One region of the Nonomuraea sp. NPDC005692 genome, then DNA from elsewhere that is predicted to be linked to it. Evidence: predicted binding sites of a transcription regulator. Region 1 holds the regulator's gene; each other region holds the start of a gene.

Region 1 (9,649 bases):
CGTAGGACCAGAACTCGTTGCCGTCGTACAGCCACATCGCGCCGGTGCGCAGGTCCCGGTAGCGCTTGCCGGGCTTGGCCGCCAGGTCCTTGTAGTCCTCGCTGCCCGGCCCCCACTTGCCGGCGGCCGGTCCGGTCGCGGGCTGCCAGAGGCCGTCGCCGCCGCCGGTCACGCCGGTCCAGCCCTGCCCGTACGCGGGCACGCCCACGACGATCTTGCGGCCGGGCGCGCCGCGCGACAGGTAGTCGCGGACGGTCTGGTCCACGCTGTACCTGACGGGGTTGGGGTCGCGGCGGTCGTTGAACAGGTTCCCGTTGTGCCCGGTCCGCGATTCCCACGTGCCGTGCAGGTCGTACCCCTGGACGGTGGCGAAGTCGAGCGACCGGAACACGCGGCGCACCTCGAACCCGGCGTCGATCTTCGCGGCGGCGGCCGGGAGGAAGGCCGTGAGCTGGGAGCTCGCCGAGAAGGCCCGGAGCTGGGCGCGCAGTTCCTCGACGAAGAGGGTGAAGTTCCGCCGGTCCTCGGGCCTGATCACGTTCCCGTCGTTGCCCGCCGAGCCCGGCCACTCCCAGTCCAGGTCGACGCCGTCGAACACGCCGGCGCCCGCGCCCGGCTCAAGGCCCGGCAGGTTGCCGCGCAGCCACAGGTCGACGCACGACCGGGCCAGCGCGGACCGCGACTCGGCGGTGAGCACCGCGTCGGAGAAGTACTTGGACCCGGTCCAGCCGCCGAGCGAGATCAGCACCTTGAGGCCGGGGTGCTTGGCCTTGAGCTTGCGCAGCTGGTTGAGGTTGCCGTTGAGCGTCTGGCCCGGCTGGTCGGCGACGCCGTCCACGCTCTGCTCGGCCGGCACCGGGCGCTGCCAGTCGGCCCAGGGGTCGGCCGAGTAGCAGGAGCCCTCGGCGTTGACGAAGCCGAAGGCGTAGTTGAGGTGGGTGAGCTTGGCGGCGGCGCCGCTGGTGTCCACGTCCTTGACGTGGTAGTTGCGCCCGTACACGCCCCACTGGATGAAGTAGGCGACCCGCTTGAATCCGGGATGGGCCTCGGCGGGCGCGGACACCGCCGTGAGCCCGAGTAAGAGCGAGAGTGCGAGGAGGATCTTCTTCACGGGCGCTCCTGGGGGGTGAACTTATAAGAAACTTTCCTATAAGTTGACGCGATCGTAGAACCGTCACCCCGTGCCGTCAACGACGCGCGCCACCTCCTCGGCGCTGGAGAACAGCCGCCACGCGCGCGCCGGGTCGCCGAACAGCGACAGCACCAGATCGGCCACCTCCTGCCTGGTCGCGGCGGCGGCGAGCAGCGTCAGGACGTGCTCCGCCGGAGGCCGCAGGAAGGCGTTCGTCCACGCGACGACCGGCTCGGCCGCCACCCACATGCGCCGGGCCGTCTCCCGCGCGAACGCCGCGTCGTACGGCCCGCCCGCCGCGACGGCGTCGGCCGCGATCCAGGCGCAGGCCGAGCCCAGGTTCGCGCCCTGCCCGGTGATCGGGTCGTTGGTGACCCAGGCGTCGCCGAGCGCCAGCGCCACGCCGCCGCCCGGCAACTCGGCCACCGCCTCGCGCACCACCGGCGTGATCGCGCCCTGCAGCAGGTCCTCCGGCCCGAGCAGCTCGAACGCGGCCGGATCGAGCTGCTCGGCCAGGCGCGGCGCGTGCTCGGGCAGCAGGGCGAGCAGCGTCTTGCAGAACTCGTCGGCGGGCACCCGGGCCAGCACGTCGAGCGGCCCGCCGGGGATCGCCTCGACCAGGACGCCGCCCCGCACGCCCGACCGCGTCATCATCGCCATGCACAGGATCTCGCCGCAGTCGGGCGAGATGTTGAAGCCGAAGGCCGGCCCCGGATCGAACCCGTGGAACAGCCCGGCGGCCAGGATCCGCTGCGGCGCCTCGTACGGAGACCACGCCGGAACGCGCGGGAACAGCTCGCGCACCGAGCGCCGCCCGGTGGCCACCACCATCAGCTCGTGCCCTCGGGACCAGCGGGCGACCTGGCCGGCGTCCGGCGGGAGGGGATCGACGACCAGGTGGCCGCCCCTGCTCGTGTAGTCGTCCATGAGCGCAGGCAGCAGCACCCGGAAGTCGACCCCGTGGAACGGCTCCGTCACGCGGCCGGTGAACTCCAGCGGCGGATCGCCCTTGATCGAGAGGCTGCCGCTGACCAGCAGGCAGCCCGGGTCGAGGAAGTGCAGGCTGCCCAGCTCCCGCTCGCGGTCCTGCGCGCGGCCCATCCTGCCGACCGTGTTCGGCAGCCGCCCACGGCCCAGGTCGGCCGCGTCGCCCTCGCTGTAGAGCGTGGTCGCGACGCCGAGCTGCTGGAGTCGCAGGGCCAGCGTCAGCCCGGAGATCCCCGCGCCCACGATTCCGACGCCCGTCATGTGCCGCCTCCTTCGATGGCTCGGAGCACACCCGTGAGCAGGCACACTGGATGACGTGCCATCCACCCTGCCCGACGGCGATCCGGCGCCCGCCTCCGGCGAGCTGCCCGACAGCGCGCTGCGCGGGCTCGGCGAGCGCCCGTTCGGCTTCTACGTGCACGTGCCCTTCTGCGTCACCCGCTGCGGCTACTGCGATTTCAACACCTACACCGCCGCCGAGCTAGGGCCCGGCGCCTCCCATCGCGACTACGCCGACACGGTCGTGGCGGAGGTGCGCCTGGCCCGGCGCGTGCTCGGCGACGCCGACCTGCCCGTGGAGACGGTGTTCTTCGGCGGCGGGACGCCCACGCTGCTGCCTCCCGAGGACCTGGCGCGCGTCCTGGCCGCCATCGACGCCGAGTTCGGGCTGCGGCCGGGGGCGGAGGTCACCACCGAGGCCAACCCCGAGTCCGTCGACCCCGCCTACCTCGACAAACTCCGCCAGGGCGGCTTCAACCGGGTCAGCTTCGGCATGCAGAGCGCGCGTGAGCACGTGCTGCAGGTGCTCGACCGCAGGCACACGCCGGGCCGTCCGGCACGGGCCGTCAAGGAGGCGCGGGCGGCCGGGTTCGAGCACGTCAACCTCGACCTGATCTACAGCACGCCGGGGGAGTCCGACGACGACTGGCGGGCCTCGCTGGCCGCCGCGATCGAGGCCGGGCCCGACCACGTGTCGGCGTACTCGCTGATCGTGGAGGAGGGCACCAGGCTCGCGGCCCGGATCCGGCGCGGCGAGCTGCCGATGCCCGACGACGACGTCGCCGCCGACCGCTACCTGATCGCCGAGAAGATGCTGACCGAGGCCGGTTTCGGCTGGTACGAGGTGTCCAACTGGGCGACCTCCGAGCAGGCCCGCTGCCGGCACAACCTGCTCTACTGGACCGGCGGCGACTGGTGGGCCGCCGGCCCCGGCGCCCACAGTCACGTCGGCGGCACCCGCTGGTGGAACGTCAAGCACCCGGCCGCCTACGCCCAGCGCCTGGCGGCGGGCACCTCGCCCGCGCACGCGCGCGAGGTGCTCACCGACGACGACCGGGCCGCCGAGCGGCTGATGCTGGAGCTGCGGCTGGTCTCCGGCTACCCGCTCGCCGAGGTCGCCCCCGGCGCGCGCACGTCCGTGGCCAGCGCGCTGGCGCGCGGGCTGCTGGAGCCCGAGCCGTTCAGGGCGGGCCGGATGGTGCTCACCCTCAAGGGGCGGCTGCTGGCCGACGCCCTGATCACCGAGCTCATGTGATCAGGCGGATGGCGAACGGATAGCGGTAGTTCTCGCCCCGGTTGGTGGCGATGGCCGCCTGCACGTGGAAGATCAGCGACACGATCCACACGATCGGGAACAGCAGCAGGCCGACCAGCACGATCGTCAGCACGGTCGCCACCAGGTAGCCGATGAACATGGTGATCTGGAAGTTCAGGGCCTCGGCGGCCTGGTCCCTGACGTAGGGGGACTCGTCCTTCTTCATCAGGTAGATGATCAGCGGGCCGATCCAGGAGACCAGCAGGCCCAGCAGGTGGGAGAGCATGGCCATCGTGGTGTCGTCGCTGCCGCGGCGCGGGCCGAACCGGCCGGGCACGTACGGCCCGGCGGGGTAGCCGTAGCCCGGCTGCTGCCCGTAGCCCGGGGCCTGGCCATGGCCGGGGGGCTGGCCGTAGCCCGGCGGCGGGGGCACGTAACGGGGCGGCGAGGGCATGGGACCGGGCTGCGGACCGGGGCCGCTTGGCGGCTGCCGCCCGTAGTCGGGCTGGGAGCCCGGCTGCTGGCCGTAGCCGAGCTGTGGGCCCGAGCCCTGGTCGCGGGGTACGTCGGAAGGCGGGACGTAAGGGGTGGAGTCGTCGGCGGGCGGCGGCGGGTCCTGGCTCATGATGCCTCCGTAACGAAGTCGATCAGTTCCTCGACCCGGCCGAGCAGCTCCGGCTCCAGGTCGGTGTAGGACGAGACGGCGCCCAGAATGCGCCGCCAGGCGTCCGCTGGCTCCATGCGCCAGCCCAGTGCGGCGAGCACGCCCTCCTTCCACGGCACCCCGCGCGGCACGTCGGGCCACCCCGGGATGCGCAGCACGGACGGTTTGACCGCCTGCCAGATGTCGATGTACGGATGACCCACGACGAGCACGTGCGGCGAGGTGATCCGGGCCGCGATCCGGCTCTCCTTCGACCCCGGCACCAGGTGGTCGACCAGCACGCCCAGCCTGCGGCCCGGCTCGGGGGCGAACTCGGCCACGATGGCGGGCAGGTCGTCGACGCCCTCCAGGTACTCGACCACGACCCCCTCGACGCGCAGGTCGTGGCCCCAGATCTTCTCCACGAGCGCGGCGTCGTGCACGCCCTCGACGTAGATCCGGCTCTCCTTGGCGACCCGGGCCCGCAGCCCCTCCACGGCGATGGACCCGGACGCGCTGCGCCTGGGCCCCGCCGGGGCCGCGGCCGCCGGGCGCACCAGCGTCACGGCCCTGCCCTCCAGCAGGAACGCGGCCGGCGCCAGCGGGAACAGGCGGCGTTTGCCGAACCGGTCCTCAAGGGTGACGGCCTCCTTGTCACAGGCCACCACGGCGCCGCAGAAGCCGCTGTCGGCGTCCTCCACGACCAGGTCGAGTTCGGCGGGCACCTTCGGGATCTTGCCCTTGCCCGGCCGCCGCCAATTGCCCGCCAGCACATCACCCTCGTACACACGGGGACCGTAGCAAATCACCCGCTGACCGCAAGGCGCTTACGCGCGCCGCTGCGCCGTACGAGGATGACGACGGTGCCGATGATGCCGATGAGCAGGCCGGCGCCGGGGAACAGGAACAGGGCCGCGACCCCGCCGAACATGCCGCCCGCCGCGGAGAGCAGGTCACGGCCTACGCCGAAGCGGGCCGACGACTCCTCCTGCGTGGCGCAGGTCAGCTGGTAGTCGCCCTTGGCGGGGGCGTTGACGGCGAGGATCTGCTGCCAGGTGGTCCCGCCGGCGCTGAGCGTCTGGGTGCCGGAGACCTTGACCAGCCTGGCCTGGGCCGGGCCGCCGGAGATCTCGCACTGGTAGTTGACCCGCGTGTCGGTGGCGATGTAGACGGCCGGGCGCTTGGCGGGGTCGATCGCGACCTTCACGCTTTCGCCCGCCGCGAACGTGGTCGTCGGGGCCGTGTCCGTGACGCTGCTCAGCACGCCGCCGGCGAACACGACCACGCCCACGACGCCCAGCACGACGGCGACGGCCCACACGACGGCGATCCACCACAGGCGCGGCTTGATCGCCTTGCCGTCGATCCTGGCCGGGAACTGCGGCTGCCGGCCGTACTGGTTGTGGGCGCCGTACTGGTCGGGCTGGGCGTACTGGTCGGGCTGGGCGTACTGGTCGGGCTGGGCGTACTGGTCGGGCTGGGCGTACTGGTTCTGCTGGCCGTACCCGGGCGGGGGGCCGTACTGGGCGGGCGGCTGTTGTTGCTGGTAGGGCGGCTGGCCGTACTGCTGGGGCTGGTACGGCTGCTGACCGTACTGGTTCGGCTGACCGTAGTAGGGACCCTGCCCCTGGGGCGGTCCGTACTGCGGGGGCTGGGAATTGTCGGTCATGCGGCAAGTGTGAGGCCTGTCGCTTGTAAGTCGCTAGCAACAGGATGGGACCTGGTGTTATCGCACCTTGTGGGCGAGAGCCGTACACTTGGCACTCGGGAACACGGAGTGCTAGACCTGTCGTTTCCCTGTTAGGCAGAGGCAGGAGGTGAGCACGTGCTCGACGATCGGAAGCTTGCGGTGCTCCGCGCCATTGTCGAAGACTACGTGTCCACCAACGAACCGGTGGGCTCCAAGGCGCTGGCGGAGCGCCACAACCTCAAGGTCTCCCCGGCAACGGTCAGGAACGACATGGCCGCTCTGGAGGAGGAGGGCTACATCACCCAGCCGCACACCAGCGCGGGCCGCGTGCCGACGGACAAGGGCTACCGCCTGTTCGTCGACCGGCTCTCGCAGGTCAAGCCCCTGTCGGGGGCCGAGCGGCGGGCGATCGAGACCTTCCTCGCCGGCGCGGTCGACCTCGACGACGTGGTCTTCCGCACCGTGCGGCTGCTCGCGCAGCTCACCAGGCAGGTCGCGGTCGTGCAGTACCCGACGCTGACCCGTTCCACGGTCAGGCACGTCGAGCTGGTCCCGCTCAACGACCGGCGGGTCATGCTCGTGCTGATCACCAACACCGGGCGCGTCGAGCAGCGCGTGATCGAGCTGCCCGAGGTGGTGGAGGACGACCGCATCGCCCATCTGCGCGCGGTGCTCAACTCCTGCCTCGACGGCTGCGGGCTGGGCAACGTCCCCGAGCTGGTCGCCGACCTGCCCGAGCGGCTGCCCGCCGAGGATCGGCCCGCCGTGGCCACGATCCTGTCGGTGCTGCTCGAAACCCTCGTCGAACGCCATGACGAGAAGATCGTGTTCGCCGGCGCGGCCAATCTCGCGGGCGCCGACTTCGCCACCGGCCTGCGCGACGTGCTGGAGGCGCTGGAGGAGCAGGTCGTGCTCATGCGGTTGCTCGGCGAGACTTCCACAGACACCCCGTCCGCGCTCACCGTGCGCATCGGCTCGGAAAACCCCTACCTTCGCGGCACGTCCATCGTCGCAACCGGATACGGTTCTGGCGACAACCAACTGGCCCGGCTCGGCGTGCTGGGTCCCACGAGGATGGACTACCCCGTGACGATGGGCGCCGTACGCGCGGTGGCACGCTACGTCAGCCAGATCCTGGCTGCATCTTAAGAGGTCGATAAGTGGCAAACAGCGACTACTACGCCACCCTCGGGGTGCGCCGTGACGCCAGTCAGGACGAGATCAAGAAGGCCTACCGCCGCCTCGCCCGCGAGCTGCACCCCGACGTGAACCCCGATCCTGAGACCCAGGAGCGGTTCAAGGAGATCACGCAGGCCTACGAGGTGCTGTCCGACCCGAACAAGCGCCAGATGTACGACCTGGGCGGCGACCCCTTCGGCGGCGGCGCGGGTGCGGGCGCGGGCGCCGGTGGCTTCGGCGCGGGTTTCCCCTTCAGCGACATCATGGACGCCTTCTTCGGCACCGCGGGCGGCACCCGCGGGCCGCGCTCGCGCGCCAGGAGGGGCCGCAACGCCACCATCAGGGTCGAGCTCGACCTGCGCGAGACGGCGTTCGGCACCACCCGCGAGCTGGTCGTGGACACCGCCGTGCTGTGCGAGGTGTGCCACGGCGCCGGCGCGGCCCCCGGCACCCACCCCGACACCTGTGACATGTGCAGCGGGCGCGGCGAGATCTCCCAGGTCACCCGCTCGTTCCTGGGCCAGGTCATGACCTCGCGGCCGTGCCCCCAGTGCGGCGGCTTCGGCAGCATCATCCGCCACCCCTGCCAGGAGTGCTCGGGCGACGGCCGGGTGCGCACCCGCCGTACGATCAAGGTCCGCATCCCCGCGGGCGTCGAGGACGGCACCCACATCCAGCTCGCCGGCGAGGGCGAGGTCGGCCCCGGCGGCGGCCCGCCCGGAGACCTCTTCCTGGAGATCGTCGAGCGCGCGCACGAGATCTTCGAGCGGCGCGGCGACGACCTCCACTGCACGGTCCAGATCCCGATGACGGCCGCCGCGCTCGGCACGATCCTCGCCGTCGAGACGCTCGACGGCTCCGAGGAGATCGACGTGCGCCCCGGCACCCAGTCCGGCCAGGTCATCACCATGTACGGGCGCGGCGTGCAGCGGCTCAACGAGTCCGGCAGGGGCGACCTGCTCATCCACGTCAACGTCGAGACACCGATGCGGCTCGACCAGACGCAGGAGGACCTGCTGCGCGAGCTGTCGAGGTTGCGTGGAGAGGAGCGGCCGCCGGGCAAGTTCGCCCCGGGCCAGCAGGGTTTTTTCTCCCGCCTGCGTGACGCCTTCAACGGCAGGTGACGATCACCCGTGACCGTCCCCGTGTTCCTCGCCGAGGACCTCGACGGCGCCGAGCTGACGCTCGACGGGCCTGAGGGGCGGCACGCGGCCTCCGTGCGGCGCCTGCGCGCCGGCGAGCGGGTCGACCTGACCAACGGCGCGGGCGACGTCGCCGAGTGCGTGGTGCGCGAGGTGTTCAAGGAGGGCCTCGCGCTCGACGTGCTCGCCCGCTACACCGTCGAGCCGCCCGCGCGGCGGCTGGTGGTCGTCCAGGGGCTGCCCAAGGGCGACAGGGGCGAGCTGGCCGTCGAGATGATGACCGAGGTGGGGGTCGACGTGATCGTCCCCTGGGCCGCCTCGCGCAGCATCACGCAGTGGAAGGGCGACAAGATCGCCAAGGCGCTGGGCCGGTGGCGTTCCACGGCCCGCGAGGCCGGCAAGCAGGCGCGCCGGTTCCACCTGCCCGAGGTGGCCGAGCTCGCCTCCACCGCCCAGGTCGAGGGGCTGCTGGCCGGCGCGGCGCTGGGGCTCGTGCTGCACGAGGAGGCCGCCGAGCCGCTGTCGAAGGTGGCGCTGCCGCCCGGCGGCGACATCGTCGTCGTCGTGGGGCCCGAGGGGGGCGTGTCGGAGGAGGAGCTGCGCAGGTTCGCCGCGGCCGAGGCGGTGCCCGTGCTGCTCGGGCCCACCGTGCTGCGCACCTCCACGGCGGGGGTGGCGGCGGCGGCCGTGCTGCTCGCGCGTACCGGGCGCTGGTAGGCCCGGCTCAGGGCGCTCTCACGGCGTCGTGTGCGGCACGTCCACCAGCGGGCTGCTCAGGTCGCTCGGGCCGGTGGGCATGTCGTCCGGCGGGCACTCCTCGGAGGGGCACGACGTCGGCGCGTCGGTCGTCTCCGTCGGGGTCGGCGTGGGGGTCGGCGTGATCTCCGGGCACTCCTGGTCGCCGGCGGGCTCGCCGCTCGGGCAGGGCGTCGAGGACGGCGTCGGCGACGGCGTGGGCTGCCTGGTCGACCTGGCCGTCTCCGCGGGCCGGTGGGTCTCGCTGTGGCTCGGCGGCACGACCACCACGGGCGGCGGCTCGGCGCTGTGACTGTCGGGCCTGGGCGGCGTGGACAGCCTGGTCGAGGAGTTGCCGGGGGTGGTGGTCGAGTTGTCCACCACCTTGACGGGCGTCTCGAAGATCTGGGAGCGCAGCCCGGGAACGACCATCACGATCGTCCCCGCCACCAGCACGGCGCTGACCGCCGCCGCGCCCGCACGCCACCAGAACAGGTTACGGACGCCGCGCCGCTCGATGCGGGCGCGGATGATCTGCAGTCCCTCCGGCGAGGGCACGACCGCGTCCGCCTCCGCGCGGAGCGCACGGCGCAGGACGTCGCCGTAC
Region 2 (9,649 bases), on a different contig from region 1:
GACCCGACCGGCGTGCCCACCAAGGCGCCCAAGGCGGGCGGCGGCGGCACCTTCGGCCGTGACGTCGACGACGAGTCCTCGATCCCGCTGGGCCCGGCCGGCGCGCTGGTGGCCCTGGTCCTCGTCGGAGGCGCGGTCGTGATGGTCAAGCGGCGCAGCCGGGCTTGACCGATGGCACGTCCAGGACGGGTGGTGCTCGCGGGCGCCGTCACGGGCCTGCTGCTGGTCGCCTTCGGCAAGAGCATGCAGAACTCCTCCACCCCGGCGGCGAGCGTGGTGCCCAAGAGCATCGACATCCCGTCGCTCGATCTTGAGGCCCCGCTGATGAAGCTCGGGCTGAGCAAGGACGGCGAGGTCGAGCTGCCGCCGTACGAGAAGCCGAAGATGGCCGGCTGGTACAGCGGCAGCGCGGTGCCCGGCGAGAAGGGCGCATCGGTGATCATCGGCCACGTCGACACCAAGACCGCCCCCGCCGTGTTCTACAAGCTCAGGCAGTTGCGCAAGGGCGAGACCGTCAAGGTGGAACGCAGCGACGGCAAGGTCGTCAGCTTCAGGGTGGACGCCATCGAGCAGGTCTCCAAGGACCACTTCCCCGCCCGGCGGGTGTACGTCGACGACGGGCTGAAACTCGTCACCTGCGGCGGAAAGTTCGACTCCGCCAAAGGCGAATATGTCGACAACATCATCGTCTACGCGTCCCGAGCCTGATCATGGAGTAATGAGCACTGACCACAACCCGCCGGCGTCCGGCGCCCGCGTGCCCTGGCAAGAGGTCCATCCACTGGTGCGCGAGGCGGTCGAGGGCTTCCTCGGCAGCCGCGTCGTGGAGGCCGTCACCCAGGAGGGCGGCTTCTCGCCGGCGGCCGCGGTGCGCCTGCGGACCGAGGACGGCCGGCGCGCGTTCGTCAAGGCCGTCGGTCCCGAGCCCAACCCCGACAGCGTGCGCATCTACCGCTCCGAGCTCAGGAACGCCGCCGCGCTCCCCGAGTCGGTCCCCGCGCCCAAGCTGCTGACGGCGTTCGAGCTGGAGGGCTGGGTGACCCTGGTCTTCGAGGACGTCGAGGCCGCGCACCCCGCGATGCCGTGGCGGCGCGACGAGCTCGACCGGGTGTTCACGGCCCTGAAGGAGATGTCCGCCGCGCTCACCCCGTCGCCGATCGAGGCTCCCACGGTCGGCGAGGTCATGGGCGACTCCTTCCAGGGCTGGCGCAGACTCCTCGGCGAGGACACCGCCGGGCTCGACCCGTGGGCGCTGCGCCACCTGCCCGAGCTGGCCGAGCTGGAGTCCGGCTGGGCGACGGCGGCGGCCGGCGACACCCTCGTCCACGCCGACCTGCGGGCCGACAACATCCTGCTCACGCCCGACCGCGTCTACGTGGTCGACTGGCCGTGGGCCTGCCTGGCCGCGCCCTGGTACGACCAGGTGGCCATGCTGCCGTCGGTCGGCATGCAGGGCGGTCCCGCCCCCCACGAGCTGTTCGACGATCCCGACCCGGCGGTCACCGCCGTGCTCGCGGCCCAGACCGGCTACTTCGTCCGGAACGGCCGGCTGCCGGATCCGCCTGGCCTGCCCACGCTCAGGGCGTTCCAGCGGGCGCAGGGAGTGGTCGCGCTGGAGTGGCTCAAACGGCGTACCGGCTGGGTGTGACCCGTCCGGCGGGTAGGCTAAACAGTCGTGCTGGTCCTGGCCTTTGATACCGCGACGCCCGCCGTCACCGCCGCCCTCCACGACGGCGAGCGGGTGCTCGCCGAGTCCACGACGATCGACGCCCGCCGCCACGGCGAGCTGCTCGTCCCCACCATCGAACGCGTGCTGACCGAGTCGGGCGCCGCCCTGCGCGACGTGACGGCCCTCGTCGCGGGCAGCGGCCCCGGGCCCTACACGGGCCTGCGCGTCGGCCTGATGACCGCCCAGGGGCTCGCGACGACGCTCGCCGTCCCCGCGTACGGCATCTGCACCCTCGACGCGGTCGCCTACGGCAGCGGGCTCGGCGAGCCGTTCCTGGTCGCCACCGACGCCCGGCGCAAGGAGGTGTTCTGGGCGCGCTACCAGGACATGCGCACGCGTGCCGACGGCCCGTTCGTCGACCGGCCCGCCGACGTGCCCGTCGAGGGCCTGCCGGTCGTGGGCGCCGGCGCCGGGCTCTACCCCGACGTCCTGGGCCGCCACGACGCCCCGCCCTATCCCTACGCGGGCGCGCTGGCCGCGCTGGCCGCCGAGCGGCTGGCCGCGGGCGTGCCGCTCGACCCGCCGCGGCCCATCTACCTGCGCAGGCCCGACGCCGTGGTGCCGGGCGCGCCCAAGAGGGTGACGGCGTGAGACTGCGGCCGATGACCGAGGCCGACCTGCCCGCGGTCATGGCGATCGAGCGGGCCACGTTCCCGCTCGACGCGTGGAGCGAGGGCATGATGCGCGGCGAGCTGGCCGACATGCCGCGTTCGCGCCACTACGTGGTGGCCCTGGCCGACGACGAGATCGTCGCCTACGCCGGCATCGCGGTCGCCGCCGACCAGGCCGACGTGCAGACCATCGCCGTGCTGGAGAAGCACCAGGGCACCGGCTTCGGCAGCGCGATGCTGACCGAGCTGCTGGCCGAGGCGCGGCGCAGGGGCGCGCGCGAGATCTTCCTGGAGGTACGCGCCGACAACCCGCGCGCCCAGGCCGTCTACCGGCATTTCGAGTTCGAGGAGATCGGCACCCGCCGCCGCTACTACGACGACGGCACCGACGCGATCATGATGAGAAGGAAGCTGGATGGCTGACGCACCCCTGGTCCTGGGCATCGAGACGTCGTGCGACGAGACCGGCATCGGCATCGTCAGAGGCCACACGCTCCTCGCCAACACCATCGCCTCCAGCATGGACGAGCACGCCAGATACGGCGGCGTGGTGCCCGAGGTCGCCTCCCGCGCCCACCTGGAGGCCATGACGCCCACCGTCGAGGCGGCGCTGGCCGAGGCGGGGCTCAAGTTCTCCGACATCGACGCCATCGCCGTCACCGCCGGGCCGGGCCTGGCCGGGGCGCTGCTGGTGGGCGTGGCCGCCGCCAAGTCGTACGCGCTGGGCCTCGGCGTCCCGCTCTACGGCGTCAACCACCTGGCCGCCCACGTGGCCGTCGACCAGCTCGAACACGGGCCGCTGCCCAAGCCGTGCATCGCCATGCTGGTCTCCGGCGGCCACTCCTCGCTGCTGCTGGTGCCCGACGTGGCCCAAGACGTCATCTCGCTCGGCTCGACCGTCGACGACGCGGCCGGCGAGGCGTTCGACAAGGTGGCCAGGGTGCTCGGGCTGCCCTTCCCCGGCGGCCCGCACATCGACAGGGCCGCCCGCGAGGGCTCCGGCACGGCCGTGACCTTCCCCCGCGGCAAGATCGACGACGGCACGCTCGACTTCTCCTTCTCCGGGCTCAAGACCGCCGTCGCCCGCTGGGTCGAGGCGCGCGAGGCGTCCGGGCAGTCGATCCACGTGCCCGACGTGGCCGCCTCCTTCCAGGAGGCCGTGGTCGACGTGCTGACCCGCAAGGCGTTGCAGGCGTGCAAGAAGTACGACGTGCACGACCTGCTGATCGGCGGCGGCGTGGCGGCCAACTCGCGGCTGCGGGCGCTGGCCCAGGAGCGCTGCGACGCGGCGGGCGTGCGGCTGCGCGTGCCCCGGCCGGGGTTGTGCACCGACAACGGGGCCATGGTCGCCGCCCTGGGGTCCGACCTGGTGGCGGCGGGGATCACCCCCTCGACCCTGGAGATCCCGGCGGACTCGTCGCTGCCGATCACGACGGTCCACGTCTGAGCCCTGGCGGCGGGGCGTCCCCCCGCCGCCAAGCGGTGCTCAGTCCTTCGTCCTGGTGGGCCGGAGCAGGGCCTCGGCCAGCGCCAGCATGGTCTCCTCCAGCGCGGCCAGCCGCTTGGTGAGGTCGTCGGTGGCCGGCTGCACGATGCCGCTGACCGTCTCGCTCAGCTCGTCGCGGTCGGGCCGGGAACGCACCAGCTCGGTGAGCGCGTCGGCGGCGGCCGACAGGCGGTCGGCCTGCGCGCCGGCCTGCGACTCGATGAGCTCGCCGACCCGCTCGGGGATGGCCAGGGCGGCCGGGAGCTGGCTGACGTGCTGGTTCATGGCCTCGATGCGGTCGTCGACCGACTCCAGGTGCTCGCCGGCCTGATCGGCGCGGGCGGCCAGGCCGTTGAGGTGCGTGTCGAGGCCGTTGAAGCGGCTGTCGAGCCCGCTGAACTGGCCGTCGAGGGTGTCGAACCGGGTGATCAGGTGCTCTTCCGCCTCGACCAGCCGCTCGTCGATCGACTCCATCTGGTTGTCGAGCTTGTTGAAGCGGCCCTCGCTGCGCACGGCGGTCTCGGCCAGGCGCTGGTCGGTGGCCGACGCGCGGTCGTCGAGCGCGCTCAGGCGGCCGTCGAGGGCGTCGAAGCGGTCGTCGTGGCGGACGAGGTGGCCGTCGATGGTGCCCATGCGCTTGCCGAGGCCGCCGAGCTGGCCGTCGACCGAGGTGAGGCGCTTGTCGACGCCGCTGATGCGGCCGTCGACGCCGTCGAGCCTGGTGTCGATGTCGGCCAGGCACTCGTCGGCCGACTCCAGCCGGCCGTCGAACCCGGTGAGCCGGGTGTCGAGGCCCATGAGCCGGCCCTCGACCCGGTCGAGCCGGGAGTCGACGCCGTCGAGCCGCCCGCTGAGCCGCAGCTCGCTCTCCCCGAGCTGGACGGCGAGGTGCTGGTCGGCCTCGTCGAGACGGGCGGTGAGCCGCTGCTCGACGTCGGCCAGCCGGACCGTGAGCCGCTGGTCGCCCTCGTCGAGCCTGGCGGCCAGGCGCTCGTCGGCGCGGTCGAGCCGCTCGTTCAGGCGCTGGGTCAGCCGCTCGTCGGTCTCGTCGAGGCGGCCGGCCAGGCGTTTGTCGGCCTCGTCGAGGCGGGCGGCGATGTGCAGGTCGGTGTCGTCGAGCCGGCCGGTCAGGCGCTGCTCGGCCGCGTCGATCTTGACGGCGACCTGCTGCGACGTGGCCGCGACGCTCTCGGCCAGCTCGCCGACCACGCTCTCGACCCGCTCGGCGCGGCCCGACAGGTCGGCCACCGACTTGTCGAGCCGGGTGAAACGGCTGGCCGCGGCCTCCATGCTGGAGTTGAGCTGCGTCAGCTTGGCGGCGAAGTCGGACATGTTCTGGGTGATGCCGTCGGTGGTGTCGAGCACCGACTGCAGGCGGTTGAGCGCCTCGTCGACAGCCTCGCCCACGGTGCCCAGATCCGCCCACAGGCTCGGCAGCTCGGCCACCGGCGCGACCCGGGCGTCGACGTGGCCGATCTTCTCCCCGACGGCGTCGACGTGGTCGCGCACGGCCTCGACGTGCTGGGCCAGGCCCTCCGCCCACATCGGCGGCTTGGCGGTGATGTCGTCGAGCCGCCCGCTCACCGCCTCGAGGGTGCCGCTCAGGCCGCCGAGCTCGCGTTCGCGCACCTCGCGCAGCAGCCACTCCATGCCTTCAAGACGCTGGCGGATCTCGTCGAGCACGGCTCCCTGGGTGCGCTGCTCGTAGACATGGTCCTGGGCGGCGCGCGCGAGGAGGTCTCGCATCCTCTCGGAGATGGCGGACTGGCCGCCTGCCTGAAGAAGGGTGGTGTGGTTGGAATGGTCCACCGAAAGGCTCCTTCGCTCGCCGACGGTCTGCCGCGCAGCGGTGGGATAGGTCCGGTTTGCAGATGAAAGGGCGAGTACGCGGGTTACCGCATAAGGGGGAGAACTCCCGCCCGTCCACCTTAGCCCTTCGATCAAGGTCAGGCGGCGTCGAAGTGAAAGATCGTATTTAGCGGAAGAATGACCGCTTTGGATTGTTCAGGCAGGTGGGATGGGGTTGCAGATGATAACTGAAGGCTTATCGAGAATGCGGGTCAGGATAATGACGACCGAGTTCTCGCCGGAAAGCCGGAGATCGGCGCGCAGGCGTTCGATGTCGATCGCGGACGCGCGTTTCTTGATGGTGACATTCCCGATCCGCCGTTCACGGAGAGCCGCGCGGAGCTTTTTCAGCGAGAACGGCATGACCTCGTCCACCTCGTACCCGGAGGCCCACGGGGTGTGCCTGGGCTCGTCGGCGGTGATGTAGGCGATCATGGGGTCGGGCAGGCGTCCGCCGATCATCTCGGCCACCTCGCCCACGAGGTGCGCCCGGATCGCGGCGCCGTCGGGCTCGTAGACGTAGCGGCCCACCGGGCCGACGGCGGCCTGGGCCCCGGTGGCGGCCAGGGTGTGGCCGCCGGGCAGCAGGGTGGCGCGCCGGGCGGGGCCGGTCCGGGAGCCGGTCCAGATGGTGGCCTCCTTGACCTCGCCCTTGTAGGAGACCCATTCGGCCTCCGCGCCCTCGGGGATGAACTCGTACGGGATGCCGGGGGCGACCTTCAGGCAGGCCCGCGGCGCCCGCGCGACCAGGTCGAGCACGACCGGCCAGGGCGGCGAGTAGGCCATGGGATCGAACGTCCGGCCCTTGCCGCTGCGCCGGGCCGGGTCGGCGAACAGCGCGTCGTACTCCTCGGGCCGGACCAGCGCCGCGTCGCCCACGCGCACCCGCACCCGGTCGGCCAGCCCGAGCGCGTCGGCGTTGGCGCTCGCCACGGCGACGGTCAGCGGGTCGAGGTCGACGGCGTCGACGGCGCAGCCGGCGCGGGCCAGCGCGAGGAGGTCGCCGCCCACTCCGCAGCAGGCGTCGATCACCCGCCCGCCGCCCATGCGCCGGGCGCGGTGGTCGGCGACCTCCCGGCGGGTGGACTGCTCCAGGCCGTGCGGGGTGAAGTACATGACCGCGGCGTCCGCGCCGAACTTCGCCGCGGCGCGCTCACGCAGCGCCGCCTGCGTCAGCGCGGCGGAGGTGAGCGCCGCGTCGTAGGTGCGGCGCAGCCTGGTCGCCGCCGCGACCGGATCGGTCCCGGCCAGCTCCGCGGCCTCGGCGAGCGCCCGCTGCCCGCGCGGGGTCAGCAGCTCGCCGAAGGCGTCGAGATCCATGTACGCACTCCGCTCACAACTCAGGATCGCTCACAACTCGGGGCCGCTCACAACCGGGGGCCGCTCACGACTCGGGATCGCTCATAGGGAAGTGTCGCCCAGGGACACCAGCAGGCTGCGCAGCAGCCCGGCCAGGGCCTCGCGCTCGCCCTCGGACAGCCCGGCGAGCAGCCGCTCCTCGTTGGCGGCGTGCAGGACGAGCATCTCGTCGGCGACCCTCCTGCCCTCGTCGGTGAGGGCGACCAGCGTCATGCGCCGGTTGTGCGGCGCCGGCCAGCGGTGGACCAGGCCGCGCCGGACCAGGTGGTCCATCCGGTTGGTGAGCGCCCCAGGGCTGACCATGGCCGACGTTGACAGGTCCTTCATGCACATGGTGGCATCGGCGCCGCTGCGCAGCAGCGTGGCCAGCATGTCGAACTCCCACGCCTCCAGCCCGTGCTCGGCCAGGAAGTCCTTGACGCCGCGCTCCAGCAGGCGCGAGGCGCGCGAGACCCGGCCGATCACACCCATCGGGGACACGTCGACGTCGGGCCGTGTCCGCGCCCACTGTCCGAGAATCACGTCCACCGCGTCATCCACGAGGCTCACCCTACCAAAGCTTCGACGTTGAAATGTTTGGGATCGTGCGGTACTGTCCTCAACGTCGAAATGTTCAACGTAGAAATTTTCGAGGTAGGATCATCATGAAGGTGCTGGTGCTGGGCGCGACGGGGTACATCGGCGGCGCGGTGGTCGAGCGGCTGGCCGAGCAGGGGCACGAGGTGGCCGTCCTGGTGCGGCCGGCCGCCGACGGGTCCCGGCGCGTGCCGGGCGTGGCCGACGAGCGTCACGGAGACCTGGCCGACGTCGCGGGGCTGGCCGCCGCGATCACCCCGGACATCGACGCGATCGTGGTCGCCGCCCAGCTCGGCGGCGACAAGGAGGCCGACCTCGCCGCGATCGGCGTGCTCGCCGCGTCGGGCCGGAAGGTGGTCTTCACCAGCGGCGTGTGGGTGCTGGGCGCCACCGCCGACGGGCACGAGGACAGCCCGGCCGACCCGATTCCGCTCGTGGCGTACCGGCACGAGATCGAGCAGCTGGTCATCGACGGCGGCGGCTCGGTGATCCGGCCCGGCGTCGTCCACGGGCGCGGCGGCGGCATCCCCGCCCTGATGCGCGCGCAGGCCGCCGAGCGCGGCGCCGGCGTGTACGTCACCGCCGGCGGCGAGCCGCACACCTGGACGTTCGTGCACGTCGACGACCTGGCCGAGCTCGTCGTGGCCGTCCTGGAGAAGGGCGGCGCCCGCGTCTACCACGGCATCAGCGAGGAGGCCGTGCCGGTCGCCGAGGTGGCCGAGGCGGCGGCCCGGTCCGCGGGCGTCAAGCCGCAGGCCGAGCCCTGGCCGCTGGCCGAGGCGGCCCAGGCGCTGGGAGCGGGCTTCGCCGAGGCGCTGGCGCTCGGCCAGCGCATCAGCGCGACACGCACGCGCGCCGAGCTCGGTTGGAACCCCTCCCGGCCCGGTGTCGTCGCCGATCTGACCGAGGGCTCCTACGTCTGATCGCTCTGAGCAGACGCGTTCGTGTTGACTGTCAAGGCCCTCTTGCATATGTTTCCTGTTGGCACTCTCACCTTGAGAGTGCCAACGTGCGACGAGGCAGGTCTGACACCCGCGACGGCAGGCCCCGCTGGTCGCCTCTTCTAGATCATTCAAATCTGAAGGGGAGGTCCGATCGTGACGACCGCCACCAAGGTTCCCGTTAAGCCGCTCGGCGACCGCATCGTGGTTCAGCCGCTTGAGGCAGAGCAGACCACCGCTTCCGGTCTGGTCATCCCGGACACCGCCAAGGAGAAGCCGCAGGAGGGCAAGGTCCTCGCGGTGGGCCCCGGCAACTGGGATGAGGACGGCGACAAGCGTATTCCGCTCGACGTCTCCGAGGGCGACGTCGTCCTCTACAGCAAGTACGGCGGCACCGAGGTCAAGTACGGCGGCGAGGAGTACCTGGTGCTCTCCGCCCGCGACGTTCTCGCGATCATCGAGAAGTAAGCCGGTTGTGTCGAGCCCCGGGCGCTCTTGAGGGCCCGGGGCTTTCGACGCCAGGAGAGGACTTTCAGCATGGCGAAGATCCTGCAGTTCGACGAGGACGCCCGTCGCGCGCTTGAGCGCGGTGTCAACGCCCTCGCGGACGCCGTGAAGGTAACCCTCGGCCCGCGTGGCCGTAACGTCGTCATCGACAAGAAGTTCGGTGCGCCGACGATCACGAACGACGGTGTGACCATCGCTCGTGAGATCGAGCTGGAGGAGCGCTACGAGAACCTCGGCGCCCAGCTCGCCAAGGAAGTAGCCACCAAGACCAACGACATCGCGGGCGACGGCACCACCACCGCCACCGTGCTGGCCCAGGCGATGGTCCGCGAGGGCCTGCGCAACGTGGCCGCCGGCGCCTCGCCGCTGTCGCTCAAGCGTGGCATCGACAAGGCCGCCAAGGAGATCAGCGACCGGCTGCTGGCCAGCGCGCGCGAGGTGGGCGACAAGAAGGAGATCGCCAACGTCGCCACCATCTCCGCCCAGGACGCCAAGATCGGCGAGCTGATCGCCGAGGCGTTCGACAAGGTGGGCAAGGACGGTGTCCTCACCGTCGAAGAGTCCAACGCCATGGGCATGGAGCTCGAGTTCA
Region 3 (9,649 bases), on a different contig from region 1:
GATGCCGTCAAGTCCGGTCCAGCCCAACCGGCCCCGCTACCCGCCGAGTCGCCACACCCCACCAGCGCACCGCCGGACCGCTGGGCTGCTGGGCGGTTGAGCCGTTGGAGGGTGGGGCGCTGCGGTGCGCTTCCGCGTCGGGCCGTCTCTGGATGGTGGTGGCAGCGCTGCGGGGTGGCACAGCGCTGCCGGGGTCAGCTGAGCGTCAGCTGCGTTTCCAGAAGGGGCGGCGGCGCTTGCCGGGGTCGGGGTCGGCTGCGGGAGAGGAGCCCGGGATGTCGGGAGGGGTCGGGTCGCCTGGGGCCAGCGGGCCGTCCTTGGGGAGCGGGTCGCCTGGGGCGATGGGGTCCTCCGGCGGGGTGGGCAGAGTGGGGTCGGCGGGGGTGCCGGTGAGGGTGGCCAGGGTTTGGACGGCGTGGTCGTGCAGGGCGCGGATGTCCGTGCCGGGACGCTCGGCCGCTTCCAGGTCGCGGGCCAGCGCCGCCAGCACCTCGTTCCCGCCCAGATACGCCGCCAGCGCCGCCAGACGCGAGCCCAGGTCGGCCAGGTACAGCGCGTTCGGTACGCGCATCGCCTTGAGCCGGTCCAGTTCGACCTGCAGTTGCGGCCTGACCGACTCCAGCCGGTGCGCGGGGCGCGGCGACGACGGAGGCGCGAACTTGGGCGAAGCCCCGGACCCAGGGCCGCCACCGGAACCGGGCGCGGACGGCGTCCCGCCGCCGGGGACGGGAGGCGGGGGACCGGCAGGACCGCCCGCGAGGGGCGGGGCCGGGAAGGGGGCGTCGGCCGGGGAAGGGACGCCGAGCGGAGGCGGCGCAGAGAAGCCCTGGTCGAAGGAGGACGGGGCCGGCGGCATCATGCGGGGAGCGCTCGCGGGCCGCGCCATCGTCATCGCCTGCGCCACGAACCCCCCGCCCATGGACGGGTTCGGCGGCAGCTCCCACCCGCTGGGCGGCTCGACCGGCTGGATGACCCGGTGCTCGGGCGCGCCCTCCGCGACCTGCCTGGTGTCGATCGCCACGTACGCCGCGAACCGGCACAGCACGCCGTTCTCCAGCGAGACCTCGACGATCCGCGACTCCAGGCCGTGCTCGCCCATGGCGTACCGGTCCTCCAGCTCACGCAGGTGGGCGCGGGCCCAGACGGCACGGAGGGCTGGACTGTCGGTGGTCACCCCCGTGACCCGCTCCTCCCACGGCCCCTCGGCCGACGTGCCGCGCACGGTGACGGCCTCGGCGCCCTCGCGGCACCGTCCGTACACACGGAGCGGCACCCCCGGGAAGATCGAGCCGAGGTGGGTCACCGTGCCGGGCTCGGTCTCCAGCCCCTTCAGGGACAGGTCCGTCACCAGCGGCGCGCCGATCCTGCGGTGGATCTGCTCCATCGCCGCGTCGAGCCGGTCCTCGGACTCGACCAGCTCGCACCGGCCGGCGCCCAGCCCGGCGAGCCGGCCGAGGAACCCGGCGTTCACCGCCCGGTCGATGCCGACCGTGTGCACCCGCATCGCCGACAGCGCGCCGCCGGCCTGCTCCAGGATCTGGTCCTCGTTGCCCACCTGGCCGTCGGTGACCAGCACCACCACCCGCTCCCTGCCGCCGGGCGCGCCGAGGAGCGCGATGGCGCGGCGGAGCGGTTCGAGCAGCTCGGTGCCGCCGCGCGCGTCGACCCGCGCGAGGTGCTCGACCGCGCGGTACCGGTTGCGGTCGGACGCCTCCACCAGCCCCTCGAACGCCGCCTCGACCACCGAGTCGAACGTCAGCACGTTGAAGCGGTCGTGGGCGGTCAGCGTGTCGACGATGCGCGCCGCCGCCCGCCGCGCCGCGACCATCTTCCAGCCGCCCATGCTGCCCGAACGGTCGAGCACCAGCACCACGTCCCGCGGCGCGCGGGCGGCCTGGAGGGCGGGTGGGACGACGGTGAGCGCGAACGTCCCCCGCCCGTCGAACTGCAGGGACGTGGACGCCTCGAACGACAGGCGCAGGATGAAGTCGCGGTCGAGGCGCTCGCCCGGACGCAGGCGCACGGTGTGGCCGTCCTCCTCGACCACGTGCAGGCTGGAGGCCAGCTCCCGCAGGTCGAGCCCGGAGGCGTCGACGCGGGCGGTGAGCGAGAGCCGTACGGGGCTGGGGAAGCCGGGCAGCAGCACCGGCGGCGTGATCCTCGACGCGTCGGGCACGGCGTCGGTGTCCGGCGCCACCCCGGAGCCCGCCGGTTCGCCGTCGAGCGGGGTGCCAGGGACGTACCGCGGGGCCACGACGAGCGGGAACCGGAACGTCGCCGCGCCGTCCTCGTAGGGGAGGGGCTGGCTCATCGTCAGCCGGACCGAGACGCGTTCGCCGGGCAGGATGTTGCCCACCCTGATGGTGAACACGTCGGGCCGGTCCTCCTCGGCGATGGCCGCCCGCCTGCCCTCGCGCAGCGCCTGGTCGTAGTCGGCCCTGGCCTGGCCGCGCTCCTTCAGCACGCCCTCCACGACCCGGTCGTCGGCCTCCATCCTGAACCCCGTCACCGCCGCCCGGTCGGGCAGCGGGAAGACGTAGGTCGCCTCCAGCGTGACGTCGAACGGGTTGCGGAACCCCTGCTCGACCTCGACCCCGGCGACGAGCCCGGCGATGTCGGCGTGCACGTCCACGCTGTCCAGCGGCAGGTTTCCGCGCTCGGTCAGCAGCGCGCCGAACCCGGCGTCCGGCACCGGCAGGCACCGTGCGGGCTCCAGCGAAGTGATCTTCACAGCAGTCTCCTCTCTACGAGCACCGCGAGCAGCGGCCCAGCCGCCGCCAGCACCGCCTGAACGTCGTCCTCGGACGGAGGCCGCCCCCCGTCCCACATCACCCGCACACCGTCCGCGAGCACGACCCCCGCGACCGGCCCACCTCCGGCGCGCTCGCCTTCCGCGCCAGCGCCGCCGGGCCGTTCGCTCTCGGCCGGGGCGCGGCGGCCCGGCCGTTCGGCCCAGAAGCGTTCGCGGCCCGGTTCGCCTCCGGCCCGCCCGCCCGGCTGGCCGCCGAAGGTCCCGTTCGTCGTCGCGGTGACGGACGCGGGCCCCGCGAAGGGCGGGCCGTCCAGCGGAGGACGAGGAACCGCCCGCCCCTCACCCGCGGACGGCACGTCGGCGAGACCGGCGGCCGCCGCCAGCGTGGCGTTCGTCGCGCCGGCCAGCGCCGTCTGGATCTCGGCGATCGAGTGCCCTTCCGCCTGCATGCGCTTGACGGCCACCAGTTGCAGCAGGTGCCGCCGGCCGTAGCGGGCGATCCTGCCGCGCCGGGTCAGGGGCGGGTCCACGAGGCCGATGGTGGTGTACCACCTGATCAGGCGTTCCCCTGGCACGTCGCGGACCCGGCCGTTGACCGGCTGGGCGCCCGCGCGCAGCGCCTGCGCCGCGTGCTCGGCCAGCTCGCCGATGGTCCAGGTGTCGCTCATACCTCCACAATGACACTGTCACTATTACACTGTCAATGATGGAAAGATCGGAAGAATCCAGCTGCGGATGACGTTGTAACCAGGCATAAGCACCACTGAAGGGGAGGAAATACGACATGGCTACGATCACCGGTCCGCTCTCGGGTGAAGCCAAGAACACTGTCGCCGAAGCCCTGCAGGGCGCCCTGGTCGATCTGATCGATCTGTCGCTGATCGCCAAGCAGGCGCACTGGAACCTCGTCGGCGCCCATTTCCGCCCGATTCACCTCCAGCTCGACGAGCTGACCGACCTGGCCCGTACCCACATGGACACCATCGCCGAGCGGGCGGTCGCCCTCGGCGTGAACCCCGACGGGCGTTCGGCGACCGTCGCCAAGTCCACCCAGCTCCAGCAGCCCGAGCGCGGCTGGCTTGAGGACGGCAAGGTCGTGGCGACCGTCACCGACATCCTCGACGGCATCAGCAAGCGCATGTACGAGCGCATCCGCGCCACCGACGAGGCCGACCCCGTCAGCCAGGACCTGCTCATCGCCGTGACGCAGGACATCGACAAGCAGCACTGGATGTTCCAGGCCCAGCGCTGACCGCGCGCGGCCGCCGGCCGCACCATCCGAAAAGCCCGGGCACGACCACAGTGCCCGGGCTTTCGCGTGCCCGCCCCCAAGGTGGGCGATCTTCGCCCCAGTGGGTACGGACTGTCACGCATCGTCCAGGGGCCGCCGGCGATCCCGCGCCACGACGGAGCGCGGGGTTTGCGCAGAGTTTGATGTCACGAGTCCTTGCCATTCATGTCGGTGCGGTCGACTAGCGTGGCACCTAGAGGGAGGCCCCACGATGTCCCACAAGACTCTCCTCCGCACGGGCCCGCTCTTGCAGGGCGGCATCAGCCCGTACGGGCCGCTCACGCCGGCGTCCGCCGACGGGCTCGCGCTCCCGCCGGGCTTCACCGGCCGGGTGGTGGCCCGGTCGGGTGACAAGGTGGCCGGGCTCACCTGGCACGCCGCGCCCGACGGCGGCGCCTGCTTCCCCGACGGCGCCGGCTGGATCTACGTCTCCAACTCCGAGCTGCCCCTGCTCGGCGGCGCCTCCGCGGTGCGTTTCCGCGCCGACGGCACGGTCGCCGACGCGTACCGCATCCTGTCCGGCACCGACCTCAACTGCGCGGGCGGCGCCACGCCGTGGCACACCTGGCTGTCGTGCGAGCTCGGCGACCGCGGCCGCGTCTTCGAGTGCGACCCCTACGGCGCCCGCGCGGCCCGCCCCCGCCTGGCCATGGGCCGCTTCCGGCACGAGGCCGCCGCCTGCGACCCCGAGCGGCGCGTCGTCTACATGACCGAGGACGAGCACGACGGCTGCTTCTACCGCTTCCGTCCCGGCGACTGGGGCGACCTGACGGAGGGCACGCTGGAGGTGTTGTGCGCCTCGGGCGGATGGCGGCCGGTGCCGTCCCCGGCCGCGCTGCTCACCGCGGCCCGCCACCAGGTCGAGGACGCCCGCCACTTCGACGGCGGCGACGGCTGCCACTACGCGGGCGGCGTCTGCTACTTCACCACCAAGGGCGACACCGGCCTGTGGGCCTACGACGCGCAGACCTCCACGCTCGACCGGCTGTGCGAGGGTGTGCGCGCCATCACCGCCGCCCCCTCGGGCGACCTCTACGTGGCCAGGGAGACGACGGAGATCGACGTCATCGCGCCCGACCGGGCCGTCACACCGTTCCTGCGGCTCACCGGGCACGACGGGGCCGAGCTCACGGGGCTGGCGTTCTCGCCGAGGGGCGACCGGCTCTACTTCTCGGCCAGGCGCGGCCGCACCGAGGGCCACACCTTCGAGGTCCGCGGCCCCTTCCGCCCCTGACCACACCCTCTCGGGCGCAGACCGGGCCCCGGGCTCAGGTCAGGTAGCGGACCAGCATGAGCTTGAGCTCGGCCACGAGCTCCGCGCCGCGCTCCGGCGTCGCCGGTCCCAGCATGGGCAGCACCGCCTTGACCATGGCCAGCGCCATCGTCGCGTTGAGCAGCGCCCGCTCCTGCGGCAAGCCGGGCGAACGCCGCCGCAGCAGCGCCGCGATCCGCTGCGCCAGTGAGGCGTGCATACGCTGCCCGGCCGCCGCGAGCCGGTCGCCGGTGGCCGACCCGTACAGCAGCGACCAGTACGCCGGCGACTCGGCCTTGAACGCCACGCTCTCGTCCACGAGCTGCCCCACCAGTGCCTCCAGCGGGACGTCCGGGGTGACCGCGGCCAGCCGGGCCGCCCAGAACTCGTCCCGGTCGTCGGTGTAGCGGGACACCAGGCCGTCCAGGATCTCCTCCTTGTTCCGGAAGAACTGGTACAGCGACCCGGGGGAGAGCCCGGCCCGCGCGGCGACCTGGTTCGTCGTCATGTCCGGATAGCCGATCTCGGCGATCACCGACTCCGCGGCGTCGAGGATCTCGGCCATCCGCTTCAGGCCGCGCGCCTGCCTGCGGACCGCGCGTTCAGGCATGGGTCACCTCGTTGACAAATACGAGCATTTACTTGTATTTCTGGTCTCGACAGCGAAACACGAGCAGTTTACCGAGTTTCATCGGGAGATCCCATGCGAACCTGCCCATCGGGCCCTGCGCGGGCGGTGCCCGCGTGGCCGTGAACGTCGCCACCCGTGGCCCGCGCGCCGCCACCGAGCCGCCGCTGCGCAGGCTGGGCCACCTCCTCGTCCGCCGCCGCCGGATCGTGCTGGCGCTGGCCGCGCTCGTGCTCGTCGTCGCGGGCGTCCTGGCCGCCGGCACGGTGTCCCGTCTCTCCCTGGCCCGCTTCGAGGCGCCGGGCTCGGAGTCCGACAGGGCCCAGGCCGAGCTCGTCCGCCGGTTCGGCACCGGCAGCCCTGACCTGGTCTTCCTGGTCACCCCGAAGTCGGGCACCGTCGACGACCCCGCGGCCGAGGCGGCGGGCCGCGCCCTCACCGACCGGATCGGCCGCTCGGACGGCGTCGCGGAGTCCTCCTCGTACTGGACCAGGGGCAGGCCCGCCACCCTGCGCAGCCAGGACGGCCGGCACGCGCTGATCGTGGTGCGCGTCCCCGGCGACGCCGACCACGTGCGGACGCGGGTGCTGCCCGAGCTGGTGCCGCGGATCGTGGGCGAGCAGGGCCCGCTCCAGGTGCGGGCCGGCGGAGGGGAGGAGGTGTTCCGCGAGACCGTGCCGCTGGCCAGGCAGGACTTCGTCCGGGCCGAGCTGGTGATCTTCCCGCTGGCGTTCGTGCTGCTCTGGCTCTACCAGCGGCGCGTGATGGCCGCCCTGGCGCCGATCCTGGCCGGGGTGGTGGCCATGATGGTCGGCCTGGCCCTGCTGCGCGGCGTCCTGGTGTTCGCGGAGATCTCCACCTTCGCCCTGAACCTCACCCTCGCCATGGGCCTCGGGCTCGGCATCGACTACTGCCTGTTCGTCGTCCAGCGCTTCCGCGAGGAGGTGCGCGACGGACGCGACCGTGCGGCGGCCGTCGCCGGAGCCGTCGAGCACGCCGGGCGGACCGTGCTGTTCAGCGGCCTCACGGTGGCCGCCTCTCTGGCCGTGCTGTTCGCGCTGCCCTTCGACTTCCTGCGCTCGTTCGCCTACGCGGGCATCGCGGTCGTGGCCGGCGGCCTGTTCGCGGCGGTGGTCGTGCTGCCCGCCGTGCTGGCCTCGGCCGGCGGCACGATGCTGCCCAGGCCGGGGCGTCCCGGGCGCGGCGCGGGCGTCCGAAGCGGAGGACGGGCCGGCGGCGCCGGGTTCTGGCACGGCCTGGCCGTCCGGGTCATGCGCCGGCCGGTGGTGTCCGGCGGCCTGGCGGCGGCGCTGCTGCTGGTGCTCGCCTCGCCCTTCCTCGGCCTGCGCTTCGGCACGGCCGACGACCGCATCCTGCCGCCGGAGGCGTCCTCGCGGCAGACCCAGGAGGTCATCCGGCGGACCTTCCCGGCGGAGGAGACCGACGCCATCCAGATCGTCTCGGCGGGGGCGGCGCGGGCCGCCGACGTCTCGGCGTACGCGATGCGGCTCTCGCAGGTTCCCGGGGTCGCCCAGGTCGACTCCGCCGCCGGCGCCCATGCGGCCGGGCGGCGGGTGGGCGACGGCGACCCGGCCCGCTTCCGCGGGCAGGGCGCCTGGCTGTCGGTGGTGCCCTCCGCCGCGGCGCTGGCCGGCGACCCCGTCCGGCTGGTGGAGGCGGTACGGGCGGTGCCGCCGCCCTTCGAGGTCCTGGTCGGCGGCTATCCCGCCGAGCTGGCCGACTACCGCGCCTCGGTCGTGGACCGCCTGCCGCTGGTGCTGGCGCTCATGCTGGGCGTCACGTTCGCCGTGCTGTTCCTGATGACCGGCAGCCTGGTGCTCCCGCTCAAGGCGACCCTGCTGAACGTCCTCAGCCTCGGCGTCATGTTCGGCGCCCTCGTCTGGGTCTTCCAGGAGGGCCACCTGGCGGGCCTGCTCGGCTTCACCCCGACCGGCACGCTCGACCCGAGCATCCCGATCCTCATGCTCTGCGTCGCCTACGGCCTGTCGATGGACTACGAGGTCTTCCTCCTGTCCAGGATCAAGGAGGAGTACGACAGGACGGGCGACACCGAGCAGGCCGTCGCCACCGGCATGCAGCGCGGCGCGCCCCTGATCACCGCGGCGGGCGGCATCCTGGCGCTCACCTTCGCCGCCTACGCCACGGCGCGCGTGGCGTTCGTGCAGATGCTCGGGGTCGGCATGGCCGTCGCGGTGCTGGCGGACGCCACCGTGATCAGGGCGGTGCTGGTGCCGAGCCTGATGCGCCTGGCCGGGCCGCTCAACTGGTGGCCGCGAGGTCGAGCGACCACATCTCCTCGGTGACCTCGGCGCCGTTCTCCACGCCCTGCTCCGCCGACTCCAGCTCGAACCCGGACGCCTGGTAGATACGCCGCGCGCTCACCAGGCAGTCGCGCGTCCACAACGTGATCCGCCGGTAGCCCCTGGCCCTGGCGTGGCGCAGGCACTCGGCCACCAGGCGCCGGCCGATCCCGAGGCCCCTCGCCGACGGCTCGACCAGCAGCATGCGCAGCTTGGCCGTCGTGTCGTCCTGGTGCACGCAGAACACGCATCCGGCGCGCTCGCCGTCGACCTCGGCGATCCAGCCGGCGTCGCGGGCGGGGTCGTAGGCGCCCACGATCCTGGCCACGAGCTGCTCGAACTCGGTGCCCCAGCCGTACTCCTCGCTGTAGAGGGCGCCGTGCCGGTAGGCGACCCAGCCCAGGTCGCCCGTCCGCGGGGGCCTGATCACGTACGACCGGGCGGCGGGCTCGCCGAGCAGCCGCCTGATCGTCGCCATGCTGCCGACCAGCAGCGCCCGGTCCGCCTCGGGCAGGCCGCCGAGCAGCCGTTCGATCTCCTCGGCCGAGCGGCGGTCGAGCCCGGCGAACGTGGCGGCGCCCGCCTCGGTCAGCCGGACGAGCTGCTTGCGGGCGTCGGCGGCCGACCGCTCGCGGGCGATCAGCCCGTCGCCCTCGAAACGGGCGAGGATCCGGCTCAGGTAGCCCGCGTCGAGGTCGAGCAGGCCGCGCAGCTCGCCGGTCTCCATGCTCTCGGCGTGCGCGAGCTCGAACAGCACCCTGACTTCCGTCAGCGAGTAGGGCGAGTCGAGCATGCCTGCCTGGAGGACGCCGATCACTTTCGTATAGAACCGGTTGAAGGCTCTGATCTCAGAAACCCTTGCCTCCGTCAACGAACTCATTGCCCCAGTCAACCATAAGAAGGATCCCGTTGTGAACCTCTACATAGGCGGCTACGGCCCCGGCATCGTCACGGTGGGCGGCGAGCTGACCCGCGTGGCCTCGCCGTCGTTCCTGGCCGCCCACCCCACCCTGCCGGTGCTGTACGCGGCCGGCGAGCTGCAGCGCGGCTGGCTCACCGCCTTCACCACCGAGGGCGGCCTGTCCCCGCTGGACGAACGGTCCAGCGACGGCGACAGCCCCTGCCACGTCGCCGTCCACCCCTCGGGGAGCCTGCTGGCCGTGGCCAACTACGGCGACGGCACCGCCGGCCTGCACCACCTGGACGAGCGGGGCGCGTTCACCGGCGACCCCGTCGTCCTGCGGCACGAGGGCTCCGGCCCCGACCCCGACCGCCAGGCCGGATCGCACGCCCACATGTGCGTCTTCCACGGCGACGTCCTGCACGTCTCCGACCTGGGCACCGACGAGATCCGCCGCTACCGCCTGGACGGTTCCCCGCTCGACCCGATCGCGCTGGCCCCCGG

Evidence for each region. Region 1 encodes HrcA, which represses chaperone genes, less so after heat shock. Its sites were predicted from a motif close to TTGGCACTCTCNNNNNGAGAGTGCCAA; they were not measured.
Region 2: the regulator HrcA is predicted to act here: its motif matches at 8,591-8,617, upstream of groES (co-chaperone GroES).
Region 3: the regulator HrcA is predicted to act here: its motif matches at 3,430-3,456, upstream of ABZ459_RS09020 (DNA starvation/stationary phase protection protein).

The regions. Positions count from the first base shown of each region.
Region 1 covers NZ_JBEXYU010000039.1:67,969-77,617, forward strand. Annotated here, with positions in the region: gene ABZ459_RS45705 (glycoside hydrolase family 18 protein) at 1-1,111, opposite strand, end outside; gene ABZ459_RS45710 (styrene monooxygenase/indole monooxygenase family protein) at 1,175-2,380, opposite strand; gene hemW (radical SAM family heme chaperone HemW) at 2,436-3,653, shown strand; gene ABZ459_RS45720 (DUF4870 domain-containing protein) at 3,646-4,278, opposite strand; gene ABZ459_RS45725 (DUF3097 domain-containing protein) at 4,275-5,084, opposite strand; gene ABZ459_RS45730 (DUF456 domain-containing protein) at 5,102-5,965, opposite strand; gene hrcA (heat-inducible transcriptional repressor HrcA) at 6,122-7,135, shown strand; gene dnaJ (molecular chaperone DnaJ) at 7,147-8,289, shown strand; gene ABZ459_RS45745 (16S rRNA (uracil(1498)-N(3))-methyltransferase) at 8,299-9,024, shown strand; gene ABZ459_RS45750 (hypothetical protein) at 9,043-9,649, opposite strand, start outside.
Region 2 covers NZ_JBEXYU010000030.1:86,882-96,530, reverse strand. Annotated here, with positions in the region: gene ABZ459_RS40835 (hypothetical protein) at 1-168, shown strand, start outside; gene ABZ459_RS40830 (class F sortase) at 172-708, shown strand; gene ABZ459_RS40825 (aminoglycoside phosphotransferase family protein) at 719-1,648, shown strand; gene tsaB (tRNA (adenosine(37)-N6)-threonylcarbamoyltransferase complex dimerization subunit type 1 TsaB) at 1,676-2,320, shown strand; gene rimI (ribosomal protein S18-alanine N-acetyltransferase) at 2,332-2,763, shown strand; gene tsaD (tRNA (adenosine(37)-N6)-threonylcarbamoyltransferase complex transferase subunit TsaD) at 2,756-3,787, shown strand; gene ABZ459_RS40805 (hypothetical protein) at 3,827-5,635, opposite strand; gene ABZ459_RS40800 (class I SAM-dependent methyltransferase) at 5,831-6,994, opposite strand; gene ABZ459_RS40795 (MarR family transcriptional regulator) at 7,076-7,573, opposite strand; gene ABZ459_RS40790 (NAD-dependent epimerase/dehydratase family protein) at 7,678-8,532, shown strand; gene groES (co-chaperone GroES) at 8,704-9,018, shown strand; gene groL (chaperonin GroEL) at 9,088-9,649, shown strand, end outside.
Region 3 covers NZ_JBEXYU010000003.1:158,935-168,583, forward strand. Annotated here, with positions in the region: gene ABZ459_RS09010 (VIT domain-containing protein) at 206-2,731, opposite strand; gene ABZ459_RS09015 (helix-turn-helix domain-containing protein) at 2,728-3,420, opposite strand; gene ABZ459_RS09020 (DNA starvation/stationary phase protection protein) at 3,537-4,004, shown strand; gene ABZ459_RS09025 (alkaline phosphatase PhoX) at 4,255-5,277, shown strand; gene ABZ459_RS09030 (TetR/AcrR family transcriptional regulator) at 5,312-5,905, opposite strand; gene ABZ459_RS09035 (MMPL family transporter) at 6,040-8,247, shown strand; gene ABZ459_RS09040 (helix-turn-helix domain-containing GNAT family N-acetyltransferase) at 8,204-9,061, opposite strand; gene ABZ459_RS09045 (beta-propeller fold lactonase family protein) at 9,156-9,649, shown strand, end outside.